DNA from 4 places in the Polaribacter sejongensis genome. Region 1 is predicted to be linked to each of the others. Evidence: riboswitches for the same ligand, from Rfam matches in the RefSeq annotation. Region 1 holds a riboswitch; each other region holds the start of a gene.
The links. A riboswitch is a leader RNA that binds a small molecule or an ion and turns the genes downstream of it on or off. The one in region 1 is predicted to bind cobalamin.

Region 1 (3,857 bases):
ATTTTGAGCTGTTTTGCTACAAAATCTTTATAGATTGGCGTATTTTCTGCTTTTATTCCTTGACTTTCTGCTGCTTCTACCATTCCATTAATTCCGATAGTTAAAAACTGTTTATCAAGTGATATAAAACCAGCATCATAAACCGGAAGCATTCCTGCGTTTTTATATTCTTCAATTAATTTTCTGTAGGCAATTTGATATTTTTGAATTTTATTGATTTCGGTTTTAAGATCTTTACCTTGTTGAATTAAGCGATTCATATTTAGAGTAATCACATTAATCGAGCCAGTTGAAACACCTCCAGCACCGAGAGAATAGCTAAAAGTATTATCGCTAATTTCGTTCCTTAGCCTGCAGCAAGAAGCTAAACTATCTGCGCTTTCAGATTGATATATAAAAAACGAATTTCCTTCGCTTAATTCTGTGGCGCACATATTTGCAAATTCGGTATCTACAGGTTTGCCTTCTTTTACTAACATTGCAGCGGTAACTACCGGAAAAGTTAAAACAGCTTTTTCTCTTTCTTTATTAAACCATTTCATAAAGAACTGTTGTAGTTCTTTAAGGCTTTCCCATTGCGGTTTTGTCATGTCAGGGAAAACAAATTCACCAAATAAGCTATCAAAATATTTTTCATCATACAAAGAAATGTTCCAGAAAACAGATTGATAACCTCTGGCAGCTGCAGGTTGGTTTATGGCGTAAACAGCATGTTGTAAGTGGTTAGAAACCGTTTTTGTATTAGTGTAGAGGTAATCTTTTCCAAAATCTTTTCTAGCAAAATAATCGAAATATAGTAAAAATTCTACAGTTGCCAAAGCACCTGCAAATTGAGAACTTACCGCAAAAACAAGGTTTACAAATTCACCACAATAACTCTCTAAGTGTTGAGGAGCTTTACTTTCTCCGCCCAATTTTGTCAATCCATCAAATAAAAACGGATACATGCTAATAGAAGTGCAATAGGGTTTTAAAGAAGTTTCATCATGTACATAAATTTCATGAGCTTCTATTTGTCTTACATATTCATTAGCTAGTTCCTTGTTAAACAACTGTTCAATTTTATTTTTCACCAACTGCCTATTTACTTGTACATTGATGTCTTTATTTAATTCAGCTTCCATTGTGGCTATGTTTTTTGAAGAAACATTTGCGTTGGCATCTATTTTAGAGCCATCTGCAGCATTGTTAGCGTTAATGTAATTACTGATAAAATTAATTTTTTGGTCTACCTGTTTTTGTGTTAAGCGAATCATAGCTTAATAGTTTTTTAAGAATAAATGATTTAATATATTATTTGTTTTTACGTCTATAAATTGCTGATTTGTATTAGGATTTTCTAAGCCTCCTTTTTTAGAGATCCATTTTCCAGTTTTAAGCCAGGTAAGGTGTTGTTGTAAGTTTTTATCAATCCTTTTTTCACCAGTATATAGACAGGTTTTGTAGCCTTCTTTTTGTGCATATTTAAGGTGATTAATAAGTTCTTTTTGATGCCATTCGCCTCCCATAAATAAAACACAACTTGCAAACCCTTTGTATTTTTGTAATGTTTTTTGGTATAATTTGATAGAGAGTTGTTGTCCGTTTTCTTCTTTCCATAATATGGGGGAATGACAGCCTTTACAACGAATCTGGCATCCACAAATGCTAAAACATATGCTGATTTCACCAGGAACTTCTTGCAAAACAACCTGAATACTAGAGTAATTCATGTTCACGAAAATTATAATCAATAAAATGTATTTATTGATGGTTAATAATGTGTCAAAAAGGTACGATAACCAATGATATAAGTAGATACATCGTGCCAATAACCTTTATCCCGAAAGCTCGACTAATAGGAAATTGGCAGGTCTTCTGACTTACTCTAGTTTTTACGTCTTCCCATTTTAGAAATAAACAGTGACAAAGAATGTAACAACCTTTAATAGAGCTTACAGCTGCGGGAACAGTACAGGTTTTTCACCTGTTTCCCTTTTAATTATAACAACTAAAGCTGTTATTAGAACCAAATTCTATTCAAATTTAAAAATGATTTAACTACTTTTACTCTAGCAGATAATAACTTGTTAAGAAACTTATGAACAGCTTTTTTTTGTTGACTTAGTTGTTTATATAGTTTTTATTTTAAAATTTAACTTTATTTTTTTTAGAATATTATCCGAATAAAGAAAAAAAATAGGTTTTATGACAAACTTTAAATCTTATTAAACTTCTAACAAATTCCATTTCGTCATTCTTTTTAAAGTGTCTATCTTTATCCGCTGTAATTAGTCACTTATTTAATGGAACTGTACAAAGAAAATCAACTGAAAGTATACAACTCTTTAACAAAGAAAAAAGAGAATTTTAAATCTATAACAGACGGATACGTTGGTATGTACGTTTGTGGTCCAACCGTTTATAGCAACGCACATTTAGGTAATGTTAGAACTTTTATGTTCTTTGATGTTGTGTATCGTTATTTATTGCATTTAGGCTACAAGGTACGTTATGTGCGTAATATAACCGATGCAGGTCATTTAGAAAACGATGCAGATGAAGGTGAAGATAAAATTGCTGTAAAAGCTCGTTTAGAACAAATTGAGCCGATGGAAGTTGTACAGCGTTATACTGTAGATTTTCATGATGTTTTAAAAAACTATAATTTTTTACCACCAAGTATAGAGCCTACTGCAACCGGACATATTGTTGAGCAGATAGAAATGATTAAAGAAATTATTGATAAGGGGTTTGGGTACGAAGTAAATGGTTCTGTATATTTTGATGTACACGAGTACAATAAAAAAGAAAATTACGGAATTCTTTCAGGAAGAAAAGTAGAAGATTTATTAAATAATACCAGAACTTTAGACGGGCAATCTGACAAGAAAAACCCACAAGATTTTGCACTTTGGAAAAAAGCGGATGAAAAGCATATTATGCGTTGGCCTTCTCCTTGGAGCGATGGTTTTCCGGGTTGGCATTTAGAATGTTCTGTAATGAGTACAAAATATTTAGGCGAAAGTTTTGATATACATGGAGGTGGAATGGATTTAAAATTTCCACATCACGAATGTGAAATCGCACAATCTAAAACATGTAGTGGTGTAACTCCTGTAAATTATTGGATGCACACAAATATGCTTTCTTTAAACGGACAGAGAATGGCAAAATCTACAGGAAACTTTATTTTACCAAATGAAATTTTATCTGGAGAAAATAACATTTTACCAAAACCATTTTCGGCAAGTGTTGTTCGTTTCTTTAACATGCAAGCCAATTACAGAAGTATTTTAGATTTTTCTGGTGATGCTTTAGAAGCGTCTGAAAAAGGACATTCTAAATTGATGGAAGCGGTTAATTATTTAGATAAAATTGAAGCAGGAAAAACATCTACTTTTAATGTTCAAGAATGGAAAACAGCTTGTTATGCTGCCATGAATGACGATTTTAATACACCAATGTTAATTCCACAATTGTTTGAAGCTGTAAAGGTTATCAATCAAATCAAAGAACATAAAGCAAGTTTAACTGCAGAAGATTTAGCCGAATTTATAGCTACAATTAATGCATTTGTTTTTGATGTTTTAGGGTTGATGAATGAAAATTCTCAAGACAATTCAGAAAAAATAAATGGAGTTGTAGAATTGCTAATAAAGCTAAGAAAAGAAGCCAGAGAAAATAAAGATTGGGCATTATCAGACCAAATTAGAGATGAACTAATTACATTAGGAATTCAGCTAAAAGATGGTAAAGAAGGTACCACTTTTTTAATCAATTAAAGAGGGAATTATGAATTTCAAGTTTTTGAGTGTAATTGTCATTTCGAAAGAGGAACGATTGAGAAATCTCATAATCAGGATATATTCATTTAA
Region 2 (3,857 bases), 1.8 Mb from region 1:
GTTGTCTAAAAATTTCTTTATAAAAACTCCTTATCCTAAATTTATTAGAATTAAAAGGTTGCCAATTCATCATAATTGTAGGTGAGTACTTTTGCAAATCTTCTGCAGCTTCGTAATACAATACAGTTTCATCTACCGTTGTACTTAAAAGACTTGCTTGAATGTGGATTTTATCAAAATTAAAATCAGCAGCTAAAGCTGATAAAAGCGTGATTCTTTTAGGATATGAAAATCTGTACAAATTCGCATCCATCGTATTCTTTTGTAAGTCTGTTGCCAAGGATAATTTCCAAAAAGGTAAAACCTGAAACGTATTTACCATCGATAGATAATATTCTTCTTGTGTATATCTATTATCTAGTTCTCCATCCACTTTTATAATTTCTGGATCTACGTAACGAGAATAATTATGCGCATATTTACCTCTTAACACAAAAAAGTAAGAGTCGTTTACATGCTTCGTAAATGCTCCTTGTAGAAAATTATTTTGATCCCATAAACGTTGCGGACGCTTAAAACGATTGGCAACGATGGCTCCAGGTAAACCACGTTCAGAATCATAGTGATATAATTTCACGTTCCAATTATTCTTAATTCCATTCGAACCATGTAAAGACGCTTCTGCCCTAAAAGATTCGATATCGGCATTATTACGTGTTGCTATTGTATCATAACTTCCGTTTGTATATCTAAACTTATACTTTCCGTTGGCATTGAGATATTCTGTACTAAGGCGAGCACTTAAATGCTCATTTATCTTAAAATCTACATCTGCAGAGGGATTTACCAAACCAAACGAACCTGTTTTTAAACTGACATTTGTATTCACCTTTTTTCCTTCTGAAAATTGAGGAGTTTTAGACTTTAAATAAATACTATTGGAAGAAGCATACGATTTAGCAGATTGATCTAAATCTGAACGTTGCCCTTGATACAATGAAACAGCTTCCATGTTTTGCACAGAATATTTACCTAAATCTATTTGTCCGTTTTGTGCGTTTCCAAGCTGAACACCATCATAAAAAACTCCGGTATGTTGTGAGCCCATTCCTCTCACATTTATGGTTTTTATTCCTCCAATTCCGCCATAATCTTTTAATTGAACTCCGCTAAAAAAACGAATAGCATCTGCAACACTAGCATTACTTAAACGACTTAAAGTTTTCCCCGTTAAAGTCTGAACAGTAACTGGAGAAAAATGTATTTTAAGCTTCTCTTTATTCGTTATTAAAAAGATTTCCTTAAGCTGAACTGCTTTTGTAGAATCTATTTTTTGGGCATGTAAAACACCTGAATTACAGCATCCTATAATCAAAAATATAGCCCAAAAAGAATGTAAAAAAGAATTCCTCATACTTAAATTTTGCGTACGAGGATAGAATAAGAGAAGTGCTACGTATCTAAATAATAGATATGCAGATTCCTAATTCTAGCTTCAATCCTCGAAAGCTTAATGAATTATTAAAAAAATGGCAGGTCTTCTGACTTACTCCTTCCACCCAGTCTTCCCATTCTTTCGAAAAGTGACTATTCGGGTTTCAACTTTAGAGCTTACAGCTGCGGGACAGTTCTAGAATTAAACTAGATTCCCATTTTAATATCAAGTTTTTAAACTTGATAACCATTCTTAGTTAAAAAATAAAGTACAAATTTATCTACTTTTCAGGAATAAACAACACGCTTTTATTGTTTATTTCTAAACAACCTCACTATTGATTAAAACCTAAAAAAAGCACAAATAATTTGAATAAAAAGCATCAATAATGCTACTTTGTTGAAGTAAAAAAAATGACTAATTAGAAAGGCAGAAAATACCCTTTAGAGAATAAAATACTTAAATATAAACTATGATAAAGATCAATAGTTTCAAAATTTAAAAGCCGTATAAATATCTTATAGAAAAAAAACAACTCCAAATAAAATAACTTAATGACTGAAAACACTGTCCCCCAACAATATTAAAATACTCAAAAATTATAATAAATGAAGCTGTAATAAACTCATATATAAAATGGTATCTAAAAAACCACTGTACTTTTCTTTCAATTTATTTTTTGGTTTTCTAAAAAAATCAAAATCTTTAGAGAAACCTGATTACTACTTTTAAAACAAGGTTTCTAAAAAAAGCCTCACGGATTTCCGTAAGGCTCTCAATTAGAACTCTTTCCTTTTCAATAGTTTCTTTTCTAAATACTATTCAAATATATTCCAATAAAACATATAAATTTTACGGGTTTCCGTAAATAGCAGTTTTATATTTAAAAAAGAATTACACTAACCCAAAATCTTTAGCAATAGCAACCAAATGCGTTGGATTACTTGCATTAAAATGTTCCTTTAAAAATTTCAACCTTTTTTCTATAGCACTTATACTAGAGGGAAAACACCCTTTTTTTCTCAGGCTTTTACTTATTTCTTCTTGCAGTGATCCCATAGAAAGTGATGCTATTAAAAAAACATCAAAATCAGTAATCTCTAGAGCTTGCTTTGGATGAACCGTAGTATTTAATTCTGGCGAAATATAAAACTGATTTGTAGTATAAATTCTATGCATAGCATTCCTTAATTCTTTTAATCCGTTTCTATTCTTCCAAACATAGCCATCTATCTTTAGATTCTTATACAAGTGCTGAATTTTATAAGGTTTATCTTCAACAGAGAAAACAATAATCTTTAAATCTGAAAATTCTTTCCTAGTTTTATGTATTAACTCTTCTCCTGACTTTAATTCTTGCGGAGTTCCATCATTTTTAAAAGACAAATCAGAAATAATTAGATGGTAAGGAGCGTTGTTTAAATAAGCGCTTTTAATTTTAAAATACGCATCATCACAATACGAAACAAAATCTATATCTTTTATTCCTATTTCCTCTAAAGCTATTTTAATTCCGCTATTAATAACATCTATGTCTTCTGCGACCAAAACCTTTTGAAACATTTTTTACTTTTTAAAATGAAAATTTTCTTTTAAACTCCTCACTAATTCAATATCAAATTTAATTTTTCATTTTTTAGTTTTTATACGGGTTTCCATATTGTTAAGTACTTTTTTTTAAGAAAAAGTTAACTATTATAATGAGGACTGTAAACATTCGTTTTTTTCTACGACAGAATTTAAAATAAAAATAATGAGATCTTTACAATTTATTCTATTCCTTTCACTCATTTTTAATAGCTGTATTGAAGATGATATTATCGCAGATAATCAACCAGAAATATTAAGTTTTAACAACTCCATTACAGAACTTGGTATAAAAAATACGCATCTATACAACACAAAATACACTAATAATATAGGAGAAATAACAACTCCTCAAATTAATTGGAACAGCAGCAATGCTAACATTGTATCTGTTTCTAACACCGGCTTACTTACAGCACTATCCATAGGAACATCTGTAATTACAGCTTCTGTAACAACTGAAAGTGGAAGTATTATTACAAACGAAAACAATATAGAAGTTATAGCTGTTGATAAAAAACTAACAATAGATAATGTTATTGAAGAGATAATTATCTCTAAAACATACCAATACACTTCAACTTTTACAAATGAACTTGGAGAGATAGAAGATTTAAAAGTATCTTGGAATAGCTCTAACCCCTCTATTATTACGGTTTCTAACGAAGGCTTAATTACAGCTATTAGTGAAGGTACAGCAACCGTTACAGCAAGTACCACAACAGCAGACGGAAAAACAATTAGCACGGAAGATACAGTAGCGGTAGTAACTATAGACGAACGTATAAGTATTAATAACCCAATAGAAGAGTTAAACATAAACAATACCCACCAATACACCACAACATACACAAACAGTAGTGGAGAAACAGAGAATACTACTATTACTTGGCAA
Region 3 (3,857 bases), 1.2 Mb from region 1:
GGGAGCTTGGAATTTAATGGCGGAAGCGTTTGCAGAAGCAGGTTTTTTCTTTATAAAATTCAACTTTTCTCATAACGGAGGTACCGCTGAAAACCCTATAGATTTTCCGGATTTAGAAGCTTTTGGAAATAATAATTATACCAAAGAACTAGACGATTTAGAAAGTGTTATGGATTGGATTTCATCCGAAGAAAAATATAAAAATGAAGTTGAAATAAATGATATTTCAATAATCGGACATAGTAGAGGTGGCGGAATTGTATTGCTAAAAGCAAATGAAGATGCAAGAGTAAAAAAAGTAATTTCCTTAGCTGCAGTGTGCGATTTTGGCTCTAGAAGCTCAACCATTGGCGATTTAGAGAACTGGAAAAAAACAGGTGTTAAATACGTTTTAAATGGACGAACAAAACAGAATATGCCGCATTTCTATCAGTTTTATTTAGATTTTAAAGAAAACGAAGAGCGTTTAAATATTCAGAAAGCGGTAGAAAATTTAAAAATTCCACAGTTAATAATTCACGGAGATAAAGATACCTCTGTTTCTATAGATGAAGGTAAAAATATACATTCTTGGAATGCTGAAAGTCAATTTGAAGTTATTAAAAATGCAGATCATGTTTTTAATGTTTCTCATCCTTGGAAAAAAGAAAACATGTCTAAAGAATTAGAAGAGGTAACTGAAAATTGTATCGATTTTTTGAAAAAATAAATCTACAAAGTATTTCCTTGTAGATTTATTTTAGGGTACTTGTTTTAGATTTCAAACTCTTTAGCAGAAAAGTAAATATCTATTGGAGAAGCTCCTACGTTATCTACCGTTTTTGCTACCGTTTTATCGGCGTTATAAATTACTAAACCACTATTATCTGGATCTATAAAATCCTTTAAACCGATAACGTAAACTTGTTTCGTATTTGGGTGTTGTTTTACAACTGTGTTAAATGCAATTCCGTCGTTAATTGGTGCTGCAAACTCTTCAATTACTTTGGTTTCTGTATTAAAAGTGTAAATTTTTCCAGATGCAGATTCAGACCAAAAAGCATTCACACTTTCTGAGTTCATTGTTAAAATACTGTTTGTATATAAATTAATAACATCATCTGTAACAGTTACTGTTTCGTTAATAGAATAGTCTGCATTTAGTTTTGTAAAGGTGGCAGCTGTGGCTCTTTTTTCTTTTGCTACCCAAATAGTTTCGTTTTTATCTTTTAAAAGTCCAGAAATACTATCATCAAAAGTTATTACAGAAGTAAACTCTTTAGTAGTCATATTCATTACAACTAATTCCTTTCCATCTGCAATTAACACATTTTCTGCATCTACAATTAGTGCAGCATTGTTAAAAAGAATTTCATTAGAAACCTCACTTATAGCATCACCAATACCAGTAGTAGTATTTACATGGCAAAGATTGTAATTTCTACTTCTTCCACTTCCAGAGGTATTAATTACCAAACCATCCGTGTTAGAATACATTTGTAAATAAGATGGAGAAGATACGTTAGAAGAAGTTATAGATTCTTCTACACTTAATGTTTCTAGGTTAACTTTAGAAATATATGATGGTCCATTTTGACTTACAATATATAGTTGATTATTATAGTTAGAAAAAGAGGTGCTTTCTGCATTTTCAGATACCGTAACGTTTGGTGTTGCAATTTGATTTTCGTCTAGAAATGTAAGTGCTGTTTTATCACTTTCTAGAGATAAGATAAAGGCATTATTGTAGGTTATTGGAGCTTCAGGAACTACATCTTTTTTAGTACAAGATACTGCAAATAATAAGCCAATTAAGGCTAATCTAGTTAGACAACTTTTCATTATGATTGATTTTAAAATTTTAAATAACAAAATAGGCAAGTTCTTACTCTTATTAAAAAGCGGAAAAACCATGTATATGACACGTATTTCTTTTTAACTTTTCTCCCGAAAGTTAAAAAAGACGAATATAATTTTTGGCAGGTCTCCTGGCTTGCATTTTGTTAAAACCTTCCCGTCTTTTGTAAAGACAGTGGTGTAAGAAATAACGATAATCTAATTAGACAATGCTTACAGTTGCGGGAACAGCTCAGGCTTAAAAAAACTACCTGATTCCCTTTTAATTTTAATTCAATTTATTGAATATAAAACCAAAAATTTATGATGCAAAAGTATCCCCTTTTTTCATTATAAAAAACTAATTTCAACAAATAATCTAGTGTATTTTTATGTCTTAGGAATTGCAATTTCCTTTTATAAGATAGTGAGATTTCTCAATCGCTAAAGAGCTTATTTTGAAGTCATAAAAATGAATGCAAAAAAAACACACAACTTGTCACTGTGAAGTATTTAGAAGTCTCATAGCAGTGATTTCACAAAATTAAACACCCAAATTGTCATTTCGACGCAAGGAGAAATCTCATAACAGTGATACTATAACAAAAAGCAATTTTATGAGATTTCTCTCTCCGTTCGAAATCACAAAATTGAACGCAAAAAACTTACAACTTGTCACTGCGAAGTATTGAGAAGCCTCATAACCGTGATACCACAAACATGAGCAAATCATGAGATTCCTCAATCGCTTGAAAAAAGCTCATTTCGGAATGACAAACTGTATGAAAAAACACCCAAATTGTCATTTCGACGTTAGGAGAAATCTCATAACAGTGATTCCAAAACAACAAATAATATTATGTGATTTCTCTCTACATTCTAAAAGACAAACAGTGTAAAACATTCAATATTGCTATTGTAAAACGATCAACTAAAACTACAAACTACTTCTCACTCTCCAATTCCAAAACCTTCTGAATCATTTTATCATCCTGGTGCATAATTCGGTAAAAGCCAACATCGCCAAAAAGCGTGTTTGCAATAGAAGCTTTTAGGTATTTTTTTAAGCTTTTTTTGGTTGTTAAAGAAGGTTTATAGGCATCTTTAATATCAGATAAATAAATATTAAAAACAGTATCATCTGTATCAAAATCAGTAATAAAACTATCTATTGTCCATTTTTGTAGCTTTTTTCTATTGTTATCAACATAATCAAAAGCAAAATCATTAATAGTATTAAAGTAATAACCATTCATGTAAGAAGTAGTGTCTATTGGTACAAAAACATCCGGAATAATTCCGCCACCACCGTAAACAACCTTTCCTTTAGGAGTGGTGTATTTTAAAGAATCTACTACTTTTATGCTGTCTTTACTTAGTAGTTCACCATTAGAAACTCTCTTTTGATAATCTGTATAATAATTCTTATTTCCTTTGTGGTCATAGGGTTTTTGAATAGATCTACCGGTTGGCGTATAATAACGAGCCGTTGTTAAACGCACAGCAGAACCATCGCCTAAATCCATTTCTATTTGTACCAAACCTTTACCAAAAGAACGTCTTCCAATAATAGTTCCTTTATCGTTATCTTGTAAAGCACCAGCTAAAATTTCTGATGCAGAAGCAGAGTTTTCATCAATTAAAACATACAAACCACCTTTTTCAAAATCACCTTTAGACGTTGCAAAAGATTCATCAATTTCGTTTTTATTGTTTTTGGTAAAAACAATCAGTTTATCATCTTCTAAAAATTCATCAATAATACTATTTGCAATGTCTATAAAACCACCACCATTGCCTCTAATGTCAAGAATTAAATCAGTCATTCCATCATCAATTAAGGTGTTTAATGCAGATTTAAATTCACTGTAAGTATTTCTTGCAAAACGATCTAATTTAATATAACCAACAGAATCGTTCACCATATATGCTAAATCAACACTTTTAATATTAACATTACCTCGAGTCACGGAAACGGTAAAAGTAGAATCGTTACTTTTTCTATAAATTTTAAGCGCAACCTTGGTGTTTGGTTTCCCTTT
Region 4 (3,857 bases), 800 kb from region 1:
GCATCTTTTATAAATTGTGCTACAAAACTTTCACCTGCAGGTAAATTCCAAATATCTTTACTCATGATTGCACCAGACAAAATGGTTGGTTTTTTGGTTGATTTTAGTGCGATTTGTTTTGCTACTAAATAATTACCTTCAATTACTTTAAAAATACTATCAGCTTGTTTTTCTTTATCAAAAAGAACACCAAAAAACTTAATCCATTCTGCTCTTCCTAAAGGAGTTTCTTCTAACCAATCTCCATTATAAATTACGTTTATTCCCGCTTTCTGTATAGTCGTTAAGCTTTTGTCTGCAGAAGAAACACTATAACCAACTACTAGTTCTGGTTGTAAGTCTAATAGTATTTCAGTATTTAAAGAGGTTTCTTTACCTATTTCTTTTATTTTTCCTGCATCAATTAACTGTCTTGTTTTTTCTGATGATACATATCTAGCATAAGGAAAACCGATAATTGAGGTTTCTTCGTTTAACAACTCAACCATAGGAATATGAGTTGTAGAAGTAACTACAATTTTTTGAATAGGAGTATAGATGGTATTTTCTAAAGGTGTATTTTTTTCTGATTTACTTTTAATAATATATTCAGAAACTTCTTTAGAATTTTGATAAGCAGATTTTATAACCAACTTTTTAACGCCATTATCCTCTACAATGTCAAACCCCTTAGCGTATTTAATACTACTTTCTGTTTGTGTATGATTATCAACTTTAACAGTCTCTTTCTTACAAGAAACGGTTATCAATAAAAATAATAAAATAGGAATTAACTTTATGTTTTTCATTATGAATATACTTGATTTTCTTGTTCTTGAACTCTAATAAAAGTAGTTCTTTTAGTCAATTCTTTCAGCCTGCTTGCACCAACATATGTACATGTAGATCTAATTCCGCCTAAAATATCTATAACAGTATCATCTACATTTCCTCTGTAAGGAACTTCAACTGTTTTTCCTTCGGATGCTCTATAATTTGCAACACCACCAACATGTTTGTTCATGGCAGTTGTAGAACTCATTCCGTAAAAAGCTTTAAATTTTTCTCCATTTTTTTCAATCAGTTCACCACCGCTTTCTTCATGTCCAGCAAGCATGCCGCCTAGCATTACAAAATCTGCACTACCACCAAAAGCTTTAGAAAGGTCTCCAGGGATTTTACAACCTCCATCAGAAATAATTTGTCCGCCCATACCATGTGCTGCATCTGCACATTCTATAATAGCAGAAAGTTGCGGATAACCAACACCTGTTTTTACACGAGTTGTGCAAACAGAACCAGGACCAATACCTACTTTAATAATATCAGCGCCTGCCAATAATAATTCTTCTACCATTTCTCCAGTAACTACATTACCTGCAATAATTACTTTATTTGGGTGATCTTTACGCATTTTCTGAACAAAATTCACAAAATGTTCTGAGTAGCCGTTAGCAACGTCAACACAGATAAAGTTTATTTGAGGAAATTCAGATAAAATTTCTTTTACCTTTACAGAGTCTTCTTTTCCTGTTCCTGTGCTAACTGCAATATTATTTAAAGTTTTTTCATCAGCATTTGTAGCAAATACTCTCCATTCTTCTATAGAATAATGTTTATGGATTGCAGTAAAAAGGCCATGTTTTGCAAGTGCTTTTGCCATTTCAAAAGTACCAACAGTGTCCATATTTGCAGCCATTATAGGAATCCCTTTCCATACAACATCACTGTGTAAAAAAGTAAATTCTCTTTCTAAACTTACTTGTGACCTCGATTTTAATGTAGATCGTTTTGGGCGAATCATTACATCTTTAAAACCTAACTTTAATTCATTTTCTATTCTCATTTCTATCAAAATTATCAATCCTTAAAGGTATAAAATTTGGAAACGAATTAATTAGATTGTTCATAAGAATGCATATATATTTGCAACGATTTTGGTTTTGATGTAGAAATAATTTACATCGAATTAAAAGGGAATCTGGTTGAAATCCAGAACTGTTCCCGCAACTGTAAGTTTATACTAAGCTTGTGCTGAGTTTATTTCAGCATCATTTAGTACCTCTTTAGAGGATGTTATTAATTCTTTTACCACTGACATTTTTTTGTTGGGAAGGTATAATAACATAAAACGAGTCAGGAAACCTGCCATAAATCACGAGTTTAAAACTTTCGGGATAAAGGTTTATGTACTAATTCTATTTTGTACACAAATTTACCTGATTTATTTAGATTCCTTGTTTAACAAGGAGTAATCTTTATTGTTTTCTTGTAAAAGAAGAAGACTTAAATTAAATCATTAAAAATGAAAAAACAATTATTAATTGTTGGTGTTTTGGCATGTAGTTTTGCTAGCACAAATCTTTTTGCACAGCAAAAAGAAAAAGTAGAGGCTTTAGATGAAGTTGTTGTTACAGCAACAAAATTCAATCTAAAAAAAGAGAATACTGGTAAGGTAATTCAGAAAATTACTCAAAAAGAATTGCAACAAAATGCTGGTAAAAATGTTATTGAAATCCTAAATAATGTTGTTGGTATTGATGTTAGAGGTGTAAATTCTAATGCATCAGAACCAAGAAGTATTAATATTAGAGGAGGAAGAAATAGGCAAGTTTTAGTTTTAATTGATGGTGTGCCAGTTACAGATCAATCTGCAATTAATCAACAATTCGATTTACGTTTATTAGCCGTTAGTCAAATAGAGTCTATTGAAATTTTAAAAGGAGCATCATCTACATTATATGGTTCTGGAGCAGCTACTGCAGTTATTAATGTTGTTTTAAAGAAAGCATCAGAAGATAAAATTTCTGGTTCTTTTGAAACAAGTGTTGGTACAAATAATACCGCAAATGTTAAAGGAAGCGGATTATCTGATAACAACCAAAACGTAAGTTTAAACGGTACTTTAGGGAAACTTAATTTCTTAGGTTCTTTTAGTATTACTGGAACAGACGGAATGTCTGCTGCAAAAAGTAAAACAAATGCTGTTTATGAAAATGATAGTTTTTACAGTAAAAATGCATTGTTAAAATTAGGTTATGCAGTAAATGATCAATTTTCTATAGAGACTTTCTTAAATTATGATAATTTTGATTATGATTTTGACGCAGGGGCTTTTTCTGATAGCGATGTAAATACAGGAGATCAAGAGCAGTTTAGAGTTGGTGTAAAACCAAAATACACTTATAATAAAGGAGAAGTTTACTTATTAGCTTCTGCAAATGTGGTAGAAAGAAATTTAGAGCAATTCAATTCTTTTGCGGGTACTTTAGACAACTACGAATTTGTTGGTAGAAGTGTAAATTTAGATTTAGTAAATAGATATGATTTTAAGGATGGTAAAATTCAATTAATTACAGGTTTAAATTATCAAATTCACAGTAATAATACAGTTACTCCTTTTGCAGAAATTGAAAAAGGAATTGCAAATTTTAATACTGTAGATCCTTATGCAAGTGTAGTGTATATAACAGATTTTGGTTTAAGTGCCAATGTAGGTGGACGATTAAATATTCATAATGTATATGGTAATCATGCAGTTTATGACGGGAATCTTGCGTACTCAGTTTTAAAGAATGAAAATGCTTCTATTAAATTATTAACTTCTTATAGTACAGCTTTTATTACACCAAGTTTGTATCAATTATATGATGGTTTTTCTGGTAATTTAGATTTAAAACCAGAATCTAATGAAACTTTTGAAGCAGGTTTTGATGTAAATTATAAAGATTGGCTTCAGTTTGATGTGGTTTATTTTAATAGAAAAGAAGAAGATGCAATTATTTATGATAATGCTACCTACAAATATGGTAATGGTTCTTCTGATGCAAATGGTTTGGAAATAAATACCAATATTACGCCTCTTAAATTTTTAACTG

Region 2: another riboswitch for cobalamin. It lies ahead of WHD08_RS14285 (TonB-dependent receptor); the one in region 1 lies ahead of nrdG (anaerobic ribonucleoside-triphosphate reductase activating protein).
Region 3: another riboswitch for cobalamin. It lies ahead of WHD08_RS12020 (DUF5074 domain-containing protein); the one in region 1 lies ahead of nrdG (anaerobic ribonucleoside-triphosphate reductase activating protein).
Region 4: another riboswitch for cobalamin. It lies ahead of WHD08_RS03150 (TonB-dependent receptor plug domain-containing protein); the one in region 1 lies ahead of nrdG (anaerobic ribonucleoside-triphosphate reductase activating protein).

Annotation. Positions count from the first base shown of each region.
Region 1 is NZ_CP150667.1:1,612,677-1,616,533, reverse strand. Features, by position in the region: gene nrdD (anaerobic ribonucleoside-triphosphate reductase) at 1-1,256, opposite strand, end outside; gene nrdG (anaerobic ribonucleoside-triphosphate reductase activating protein) at 1,260-1,712, opposite strand; cobalamin riboswitch at 1,831-2,028, opposite strand; gene cysS (cysteine--tRNA ligase) at 2,286-3,764, shown strand.
Region 2 is NZ_CP150667.1:3,441,802-3,445,658, reverse strand. Features, by position in the region: gene WHD08_RS14285 (TonB-dependent receptor) at 1-1,354, opposite strand, end outside; cobalamin riboswitch at 1,455-1,641, opposite strand; gene WHD08_RS14280 (response regulator transcription factor) at 2,270-2,938, opposite strand; gene WHD08_RS14275 (Ig-like domain-containing protein) at 3,129-3,857, shown strand, end outside.
Region 3 is NZ_CP150667.1:2,848,940-2,852,796, forward strand. Features, by position in the region: gene WHD08_RS12015 (alpha/beta hydrolase family protein) at 1-709, shown strand, start outside; gene WHD08_RS12020 (DUF5074 domain-containing protein) at 754-1,821, opposite strand; cobalamin riboswitch at 1,942-2,149, opposite strand; gene WHD08_RS12025 (S41 family peptidase) at 2,760-3,857, opposite strand, start outside.
Region 4 is NZ_CP150667.1:816,851-820,707, reverse strand. Features, by position in the region: gene WHD08_RS03160 (ABC transporter substrate-binding protein) at 1-788, opposite strand, end outside; gene WHD08_RS03155 (GMP reductase) at 788-1,825, opposite strand; cobalamin riboswitch at 1,901-2,146, shown strand; gene WHD08_RS03150 (TonB-dependent receptor plug domain-containing protein) at 2,285-3,857, shown strand, end outside.